Regions from separate parts of the Lysinibacillus sp. CNPSo 3705 genome, predicted to be linked through region 3. Evidence: riboswitches for the same ligand, from Rfam matches in the RefSeq annotation. Region 3 holds a riboswitch; each other region holds the start of a gene.
What was found. Region 3 has a riboswitch for cobalamin ahead of PVA17_RS09990 (energy-coupling factor ABC transporter permease). Riboswitches for the same ligand answer to the same signal wherever they lie in the genome.

Region 1 (3,282 bases), on a different contig from region 3:
TAAATCTAATGTTAATGGCTGTCCGTTTTTAGAGCGAATTTTTTCACCCTTCTGTAGCTTCCATCCCGCTTCCTCTAACAATTGTTGCGCTTTTTTGGGATTATATAAAATGGGCGCTAAATCAATATTGGCATAGGGAATAGCATCCCAAAATAGTGTATTGGCAACCTTTTCTGTACCATGTGTAATACTATCAACCATTTGTTCCTTATTGATTGCATATTGAATCGCTTGGCGAACCTTCAATTCTGCTAACGGGCCAGACTGTGTATTGAACAGTAGCGCTTTTGTAGACAAAGGTTCAGACGTAGCGGTTTTATATTTTCCACTATCTTTTAAATACGTATAGTTATCTAAACTAATAATGCCTCGACCATATATTAAATCTAATTCTTCGTTTTCAAAGGCCAATGAAATCGATTCTGAATCAGGGATGATTTTTACTTTTATTTGTTCTACAAGAGGTTTTTCTCCCCAGTAGTTGTCGTTGCGACTGAATAGAGCGTATTCATCCTTTTTGTAATCTGTTAAAACCCATGGGCCTGTCCCAATTGGCGCTTTCATTGCATCTTGGGTCGCATCACCTTCTGGGAATCCATTATCCCCTAAAAAACGGAAAGGTCTTACAAAGGCAAGTTCGTTTAAAACAGGATAATACGGTTCATCTAATTGCAATCGAATTGTATAATCGTCTACTTTCACAACCTCTTTAATATGGTTAACCATACCCATCCACGAATGCAATTCACGATTTGCTAAAACGGCATCAAAGTTGCGTATTACATTATCTGCATTAAAAGCTGTTCCATCTGAATACTTGACATCTTTTCTCAAATGGAATACATAAGAGGTTTTATCCTTTGAGATGTCCCAACTTTCTGCTAGTTTCGGCGTAATTGTTCCATCATCATTATAGTCAACCAATGATTCATAGACCATTGCTTGTGCTGTCATTTGATTTGGTAAATATGTATGGGGATTTAATGGACCTACATCTAATGGCCACCCAATCGTTATCATTTTTTCGTCTGTCTGTTTTTTCGATGCTGTCTCTCCCTTTTCATTGCTTGTACAGCCAGTGAGTAAACTGAACATCAAAATAAGCGTGAAAGGAAGTAAATACTTTGTCAATCTCATTTTCTGTCTCCTTCTTTGTTTGTGGTTCACTAAATGAATCTAGATTGAAAGAAGGCATAAAAAAACCTTATTCCAAAAGAATAAGGACAGAACAACTTACTATAAGTAAGCCTCTATCCATCTCCCTATCTTTCGTAGATCATCAATGAATCTCTTTACAAGCAGGCATTCTGGCTCATGAATCATAATGTTGCTTCACCTTCCCAAGTAATTTCTCAGTGGTTATCGAAACAAAACTCCTCATTTACAGCTGCGGGACAGCATGGGATTTACACCCATTTTCCTTTTAATTGAATGAAAGCTTATTTCACTCAAACTTGTAATGGTTGCTATGAAATTAGTATTAAACATATCATGCTCTAATGTTCGCGTCAATTTTATTTTCTGAATATAATAAAAACCTATTAGTAATGGCTAACACAATAAGGCCAGGTTCTTAACCTTGGCCTGTTTTACTTCATATGTCAGCTTTCTTTAATGAAAACAACGTATAGATCGTATCAATTTCATGGGATTTTTCCAAAACCCACGAGGTTTTGGTTAAAATCCGCTGCAATCCCTCTAGCCCAAGATATTGGATTTGCACGCCAATAAATTCTGTAAAACCCAGGTATCCCGGATTTACATGCGCCCGGTCGAAAATTAATGAACCCGTGATCCGAGCGTCCGCCGGGGAGTTAGTATAGAAATGGTTTAGATTTTCAATGATGGCTGCATCCGAACCGTACTCAAATAGACCACCCTCCGATGAACAGAGTTGAATCCAGTTGGAACGTTCTAAACTCATCTTTAATAATGCCTCTGGTTGACTCCAGTCATAATGAATAATATTGAGGGCAATGTCCAGGTCATGAAGGCGTTCCCCTGGCTGCTTCAAAGCATCGATGCATCGCTTGGCAAAATTGGGGCCATAAGTATCGATATCTAAAATATTGATTTCAATCTTGCGTTCCTTAAGTAATTCTGGGTCCGATTCTTGAATGAGAATTAGGGTGTTGATACTGTCGGTAGCGGCCCCTCCAGCGATATTAAAAAAACAAAGGTTCCGTTCAGGAAATTGCTTAAGCTGGGGTAGCAAAATTTCCGACTGGCACCGACAAAGATCCCTCAGCCTGATCCGGAGTCCCATAAAAGAAGTTTGCTTCACTGCCCACTTATCCCGGAAACCTAATTTTATCCCTCTAGTTAAATCGGGGCCAAGTTTGTACAGCAAAGTACGCATGCCACTAAGATAAGAATTGTCAACATTCGACATTTTCACAAAGATGTTGCGGATAAAGCCAGGCATCTTTTTTAATGATTCAATGCTCCTGGCTGACTTAAGACAGCTCAAATGATACGCCTGTTCATCAATACTTGCGTTGAAAAGGGGATGAGTAATATCTAAGATAGGCAATTGAATTTCATTCTCGAAAACCGCATAAAGAATTCGCTTATTTTCATTTGCATTGTCCACTTTATCACCACTTAATTTATCAATTTTCTGCAAAAAACCAAGAAACAAATAACGCAATAATACTTTCACCTAATGAACGCTGTCTTTTTGTTTAGATATTCGTGAATTAAATATAAATAACTTCACCATCTTCTTACAAAGAACGTACCCGCTTATTGCTCTAATAAATAAAATATCGGTAGTACTATCAATCCTAGTAGAAAAAGCACTGGAATCGCGGAAACAATTAACGCAAAAATTCTTAACTTCCCCTTTTGGCTAAAAAATGCAGTTAGAAATGAAGCTATTATTAAAGAAATAACTACAATGTCTCCAATTTCTGAGGTTCCGTTCACTTCAATTGGTGTAATATAGGCGAAAATAATGAACAAAGTAAATAATAACAATGAAATAATACTTAAATATTTTCTTAAAGCCATTACCTTACCTCCTGCATTTTTTACAATTGACTATTTTTATATATTCTTGTTTCACTAATCTGCTCCTATAGCTAGCACCAACTTTTATTACTTAATCCCAAACAGACCAAGCAGCCTCAATATGATTACCTGATGGGTCAGTAAAAACAAAGTATTTAGCATTTTCTCCACGCCAAATAATTTCACTAACTTCTACACCACTATTCTTTAATGCGGTATGTGTATATTCCAGGTCTGGACAATTCAACGTAAAAGTTTGATACAGGCGAC
Region 2 (3,282 bases), on a different contig from region 3:
CGTTTTTTATTTGAGTATTTGAAGTATGGACAAACTAACAGCATAAAAGATATAGCAGTATCCAATCAAGAAGATAAATATCCGGTTCTATTATTTTCTCACGGCTTTGGCAGTACTAGAATGCAAAGTTACTCCCAAATGGAGGAATTAGCAAGTCATGGATACTTTGGTGTCAGCGTTGACCATATAAATGATGCAGCCTATACGAAGTTCCCAGATGGTCGGGAAATCTTGAACCAAACAGACGCATATTCTTATTCATTTAATATTGAAGACGAAAAAGATGTTAAAACACGATCAAAAGATATGAGCTATGCGCTAGATCAATTATCAATGATAAATGATAAGGATCCTCGGGGTTTATTTACTGGAAAGATGGACATGGACAGAATCGGCATATTTGGTCATTCATATGGAGGTTCGACAGCTGCTCAAGCATTGTTGGATGATAGTCGGATTTCTGCAGGAATCAACATAGATGGACCTTTACATGAACCGGTGGCCAGCTCAGGTTTTGAACAACCTTTTATGTTTATTTTAAATGAAGACTATCTCTATATATCCGATGAAGAAATTCAATATACGAATATCACCTCGGAGGAATTTCAAAAGTATCATAATAAAATTACAGAGCTTGCTGATTTTCACTATAAAGAGGGAATAAAGGGAGACACTTTTATGCTTACTTTTATCGCAGGAGATCATTATACGTTTACAGATTTCCCCTTCCTATCTCCTTTATTGTCATGGAATATTGACGTAAATCAATTTCATCAAGTAATGAATCGCTATATATTGGCTTTCTTTGATCACTATGTGAAAGGTGCAGATCCTGATGTATTGCTTAATAAAGAGAAAAAGGAAGATAAGTTTTACTATTATAAAACTAATATAAAAAGTGATTTAACGGATGAGAATAATAAATAGTTAAGTTTGGTTAACTAAACAGTTGTATCTCCTTAGTTTAGGACATCCAAAAAGAAAAACTCCTTTTGGTAGGTGAGAGGCGATTGCTTGTCCACCTACTATAAAGGAGATTATATTTTAACGCTCATTGTCTTTTTTAGACTCGACAATCTTACTTAATGTATCAAGAACATTTTTTAACTCTTTTAAGCTTACTTTCGAATAATATTTTTCTACAAGAATGTCGTCAATTTTTTTTAGAAGCTGATGAAACTCTTTGCCCTTTTCCCCAAGATAAATAAAGGTCTCTCTACGGTTGATTGAATTCTCTTGACGATATATCATTTTCATTTCTTCGAGCTTTGAAATTACTTGGCTAACTGCACTTTTGGAAATATCAAAATGATTTGCGATATCTTTCGCAATGACCGGCTCATGGTGAATGATATAAGACATAATAATTTCTTGTTGAGGCGTTAAGTGAAAGTTCGCTAGTTCCTCAACCTCTTTGGTTTCTTGTAAAACTAACAACTTGAATTGTTCGAATTTTTGATTAATTTTGTCTGTAATTATTAAATAGTCATGCACAGATGTATCATCCCTAATTCATTTTAAAGGTTTTGGTTAAGTTAATATTACTTAACTATTATATATTTGTCAATTATTAAAGATTTTCGAGAGATATGAAAAAAAGTTGTTTAAATAAAACCTTACACAATAGATCGATTACGTGAATATGAGATATAATATTCGCTTTCTTGTCCCGGCTGATTCTTGAGTCACTTGGAAAGTCAGACTAAGAAAAGTTGGCAAGAAATATGCGATTCCACTAATATATTGACACAAAAACTACTTTGACGTAGATTTAAAGTAATTGCATAAAAGCATTAGGTGCCCATTGCGGGAGAATAGGGAATAAAGTGAAAAGCTTTAGCGGTCCCACCACTGTAAAAGGGAGTTTCATAGAGAATGCCACTAGCATCGTTCTGGGAAGGTTCTATGAAATGTTGAAATTGAGCCAGGAGACCTGCCTATCTGCTTCGGTTATATAGACGATGGAAAAGTCTGTAGTTTATTTGTTATGGAATAAACTACAGGCTTTTTATTTTTTCTCTAAATCATTCTTCAAGTTACAAGGGCAAAAAAGGAAGGGGAAATTTTCAATGCAATTATTACAACAGACGATTCACAACATTCAAAGTGCTGACTACAAAATGATGGAGAAGGCACGGGAACGCATAGATGCACTTTGCAAGCCACCTAGAAGCTTGGGGAAACTGGAGGCCCTTGCTGTGCAGCTATCCGGAATTACAGGCGAACTATTTCCTGCGATTGATAATAAAGCAATTATTGTCTGTGCAGCAGATCATGGTGTTTGTGATGAAGGGGTAACATCTAATCCACAAAATGTGACAGTCTTTCAAACATTAAATTTTCCTAGAGGCGGAACTGGTGTCTGTGCTATCGCAAAAATCACAGATGCAAAAATTGTTACAGTTGACGTTGGCGTAAAAGAAGATATTCCTCTTGATGCTGGTGTTATCGTAAAAAAAATTAAATATGGCACGGACAATATGGCAAAGGGCCCTGCTATGTCAAGGGAAGAAGCCATTCAATCTGTTGAAGTAGGAATTGAAGTAGCTACGGAAGAAATAAAAAATGGGATAAATGTACTCGGGACAGGTGAAATGGGTATTGGTAATACAACACCGAGTGCTGCCATATTATCGGTTCTTTGTGAATGTCATCCGAATGAAGTGACAGGCTTTGGTGCAGGTGTTGGACCAGGGGGGATAGCGCATAAAGTACAAGTCATTTATGATGCTATTGCATTAAATGAACCAAATCGTGATGATGCTATAGATATTCTTGCAAAAGTTGGTGGATTAGAAATAGGTGCTATGGCTGGGGTGATACTTGCTGCCGCTGCACATCGTAAACCTGTTGTTATTGATGGTTTCATTTCTACCATCGCTGCCCTTATCGCTTATGAACTTGAACCTAACGTAAAAGACTATATCATTCCTTCGCATGCCTCTGAAGAACCAGGTGCAAAAATTGCCGCTGACATGCTAGGAGTTGAACCGATGTTACAGATGAATATGCGATTGGGGGAGGGCTCTGGTGCAGCTTTAGCCTTTCCCATTTTGGACGCAGCGTGCTCTATGATGAAAAATATGGCTACTTTAGAAGAAGCAATGTTGCTGTTGAAAAAGTAACTTTATTACGCGGATCACGGTGTGTGATAAACGAAGTCGTGGATAGAACAGCCAAAGTGATGGATAGAACCGTCAAAATCGTGGATAGAGCAGCCGAAGTCGTGGATAGAACCGCTAAGAAAAAATGAATTTAAAAATTCAAGCCCAAATCTCAGAT
Region 3 (3,282 bases):
CTCTTTTTGCAATTAAATTCCAAGGTGTTAAATGGTCACTTAAACTAATGGTACAGGCGTCATGCATAATTGGAGCACCTAGTAAACTCGCACACGAATTAATAGCTGAAATACCTGGAACAATTTCTACCTCGATACCAGTGGCTTCTGTCCAGCCTAGCTCGATTAATACCTCATACACTAATCCTGCCATTCCATAAACGCCGGCATCTCCACTGGAAATGACCGATACGATACTTCCAGCCTCTGCTTGACGTACCGCTTCCTGTGCACGTGAAACTTCCTCCGTCATACCAGTACTAATAATCGACTTTGCACTAACTAAATCCTGAATAAGTTCAACATACGTTTTATAACCAATGATCATATGACTTTGTTGCAGTGCCTCTACAGCACGAGTCGTAATATGTTTAAAGTCTCCAGGGCCAAAGCCAACTACGAAAATCTTACCTTTTTGCGCCATGTTGTTACCCCTCTTTCACCTTTTCAATACCTTTAATGGCTGTTGTTTGTGCTGTACGGTGTAGCGAGCCTTCACGCAATGTAAAGACATGCTCATTATGTAACGATTCATGATTTAAATCTTGTACGAGTGCCTTCGCATGCTCTGTTGTCGGGATACGGTACCAATTCCCTTGAGGATATGCAATGACAACACAAGCATCCTTACATCTGCCATTACAGCGAGTTCTCGTCGTATGTATTTCCTGATCAAGTGCCAGCACCTGTATTTCGTCACGGATCGCCTGTGTAATGTCCTCAGCATCTTTTTTCATACAGCTACTGCCATTACAAATAAACAGATGTGTTTTCATACCCTCTAAATTCCAAGTTGTCATAATCGTTCGTTCTCCCCTCATTTGCTTTTAGGAAAAAGAAAAACCTTTACTCTAGACGAAGAGTAAAGGTTTAGTAGAAGCCAAATAAAAACGAATATATACAGGTACTCGCTTTCGCTTCAACTTCTCCCTCCGAAAAGTTTGCATGCATCATCACATAAGCAGGTTTCCTGACTTAAGCTTCCTTTTACTTTCGCGCCTTCCTAGTTTCACTAGTGGCAATCACGATTTCATCAGCTATTACAGTAGCGGGGGCTGTATCGGACTTTCACCGATTTCCCTATTATCTTGAAAATATTCAAGCACTTATGGACGTTTTATATGAATTTTTTAATATATCAAGTATGCCTCGGCATACTTGTCCGAGGGCTTTACCTTCTTTCAGCAGGTACAGGTGTTTTGACACCCGCTGAAAAGAACTTAAATCAGCATTCATCTCACCATCTATACAGGTAGGAGGCTTCTATAGCGAACGCTTCACTTTCACTACAAAAGACATTTGCTGAAAGCAATTTTCATGTAATTGAAAACTGTTTCTATCATAGCTTATTTTTTAAAAATTTCAATATTACTTTCTTAATTTGTGACAATTTTTTTAAAATTCAATAGAAAAACGCGACATTTCTTTTTGATTTATCTAAATTTTCGACATAGACTATCAATTTTAAATTTTTTCATAAAAATCATAGCATAAATATGGAAATTCATGTTACACTTTGTCGTGAAATCTCACAACTTCATCTTTTTTCGGTGCGAATTGTTCAGCTTTTCGCTTAAAAGGGAAGCCGGTTCAAGTCCGGCGCGGTCCCGCCACTGTACTAGGGAGTTTTATAGAAAAAGTCACTGTCCAAAGGATGGGAAGACCTATAAAACGTTGAACTAAAGCCAGGAGACCTGCCGAAAAATACGTGATCGTTTCAACCTACGAGGATGGGTGTGCGGCTTAGCAGATTAGAATTTTATTTGCTTTTTTAGCTATGCACTTTTCCACTATCGGAGAAGTGCTTTTTTTCATTCAGCAGAGACTCCATCTCAAGGTGGTAGATGCGTACAGATATGGTTCCAACGGGCCAAAACACCTACTGAATGAAAAAAAAGCCTCTGGCGGATGTCACGGACTTTGAAAGGAATGCACAATTCAAAATCCAGACAAATTGTTTATCTGTGCGAAAGCGAAGCGGCAGCTACAAATGTTTTCTGTAGCGAAAGCGAAGCGGTAGCTACAATTACGCCAAGGCACATTGGATCGATCGCATACTAATACTAATTCGTAAAATTTTAAAGCTAGGAGGAGAGATTCTTGAAATTTTCAGGTTGGAAGCTTAGTTATTTCTTATTGGCATTTTTATTCGTGCCAAATCGTGCATTTGCGATGCATATTATGGAGGGCTTTTTGCCAATTGAATGGGCGATTTTTTGGTGGGTCGTATCGATTCCATTTATTATTTTAGGATTACGTTCTATTCGAAAAACCATTGAAGAAAATCCTGAAACAAAAATGATATTAGGGCTATCGGGTGCCTTTGCCTTTGTACTATCTGCCTTAAAAATCCCTTCTGTAACAGGGAGTTGCTCGCATCCAACAGGAGTTGGACTTGGAACAGTTCTTTTTGGACCATTAGCGATGAGTGTTATCGGGACAATCGTATTATTATTCCAATCTTTACTGCTAGCACACGGTGGACTTACAACATTAGGGGCAAATACCTTTTCGATGGCCATTATGGGCCCTATTATCGCTTACTATGTATTTAAGGGCTCACAAAAAATGGGATTATCATTTTCAGTAGCCGTCTTTTTAGCAGCAATGCTTGGTGATTTAGGTACATATGTTGTCACTTCAGTGCAACTAGCTCTTGCCTTCCCTTCTGAGGTCGGAGGCTTTATGGCTTCATTCACAAAATTTGCTGGTATTTTTGCCTTAACTCAAATTCCTCTTGCTGTTAGTGAAGGAATTTTAACAGTGATCGTCATGAACTTCCTAAAAAAATACAATGTGAGTGAATTAAAGGCTCTACGTGTTTTCTCAACAAAGGAGGCACACTAACATGAAAAAAAACCTACTACTCTTAGCCATTGTTGTGTTCCTAGCGATTATCCCCCTATTTATTCAAAAAGGGGCAGAATTCGGAGGGGCTGATGGTGAAGCGGAGGCAGCAATTAGTGAAATTGATGCTAACTACGAGCCATGGTTTGAAAGCTTATGGGAGCCACCAAGTGGTGAAATTGAAAGCTTATTATTCGCACTACAAGCTGCTATTGGCGCTGGATTTATCGGCTATTTCATTGGCTTAATGCGCGGCAAACATAAAGAGAGTTAAGCGATGTTACTCATTGATAAGTATGCTTATTTAAATAAATTAGCGACTGTTCATCCGCTAGAAAAAATGACGTTATCCCTTGGACTACTTATATTGTCGCTTATCATGAGAGATGAACGAAT

Region 1: another riboswitch for cobalamin. It lies ahead of nikA (nickel ABC transporter substrate-binding protein); the one in region 3 lies ahead of PVA17_RS09990 (energy-coupling factor ABC transporter permease).
Region 2: another riboswitch for cobalamin. It lies ahead of cobT (nicotinate-nucleotide--dimethylbenzimidazole phosphoribosyltransferase); the one in region 3 lies ahead of PVA17_RS09990 (energy-coupling factor ABC transporter permease).

What each region holds. Positions count from the first base shown of each region.
Region 1 covers NZ_JAQZSD010000053.1:16,584-19,865, reverse strand. The annotation lists gene nikA (nickel ABC transporter substrate-binding protein) at 1-1,137, opposite strand, end outside; cobalamin riboswitch at 1,281-1,473, opposite strand; gene PVA17_RS18840 (hypothetical protein) at 1,595-2,641, opposite strand; gene PVA17_RS18835 (histidine kinase) at 2,746-3,012, opposite strand; gene PVA17_RS18830 (VOC family protein) at 3,104-3,282, opposite strand, start outside.
Region 2 covers NZ_JAQZSD010000098.1:7,970-11,251, reverse strand. The annotation lists gene PVA17_RS23215 (alpha/beta hydrolase family protein) at 1-927, shown strand, start outside; gene PVA17_RS23210 (MarR family winged helix-turn-helix transcriptional regulator) at 1,045-1,494, opposite strand; cobalamin riboswitch at 1,779-1,955, shown strand; gene cobT (nicotinate-nucleotide--dimethylbenzimidazole phosphoribosyltransferase) at 2,070-3,125, shown strand.
Region 3 covers NZ_JAQZSD010000018.1:43,743-47,024, reverse strand. The annotation lists gene cobJ (precorrin-3B C(17)-methyltransferase) at 1-463, opposite strand, end outside; gene PVA17_RS09995 ((2Fe-2S) ferredoxin domain-containing protein) at 468-839, opposite strand; cobalamin riboswitch at 982-1,164, opposite strand; cobalamin riboswitch at 1,571-1,755, shown strand; gene PVA17_RS09990 (energy-coupling factor ABC transporter permease) at 2,140-2,886, shown strand; gene PVA17_RS09985 (energy-coupling factor ABC transporter substrate-binding protein) at 2,888-3,160, shown strand; gene cbiQ (cobalt ECF transporter T component CbiQ) at 3,164-3,282, shown strand, end outside.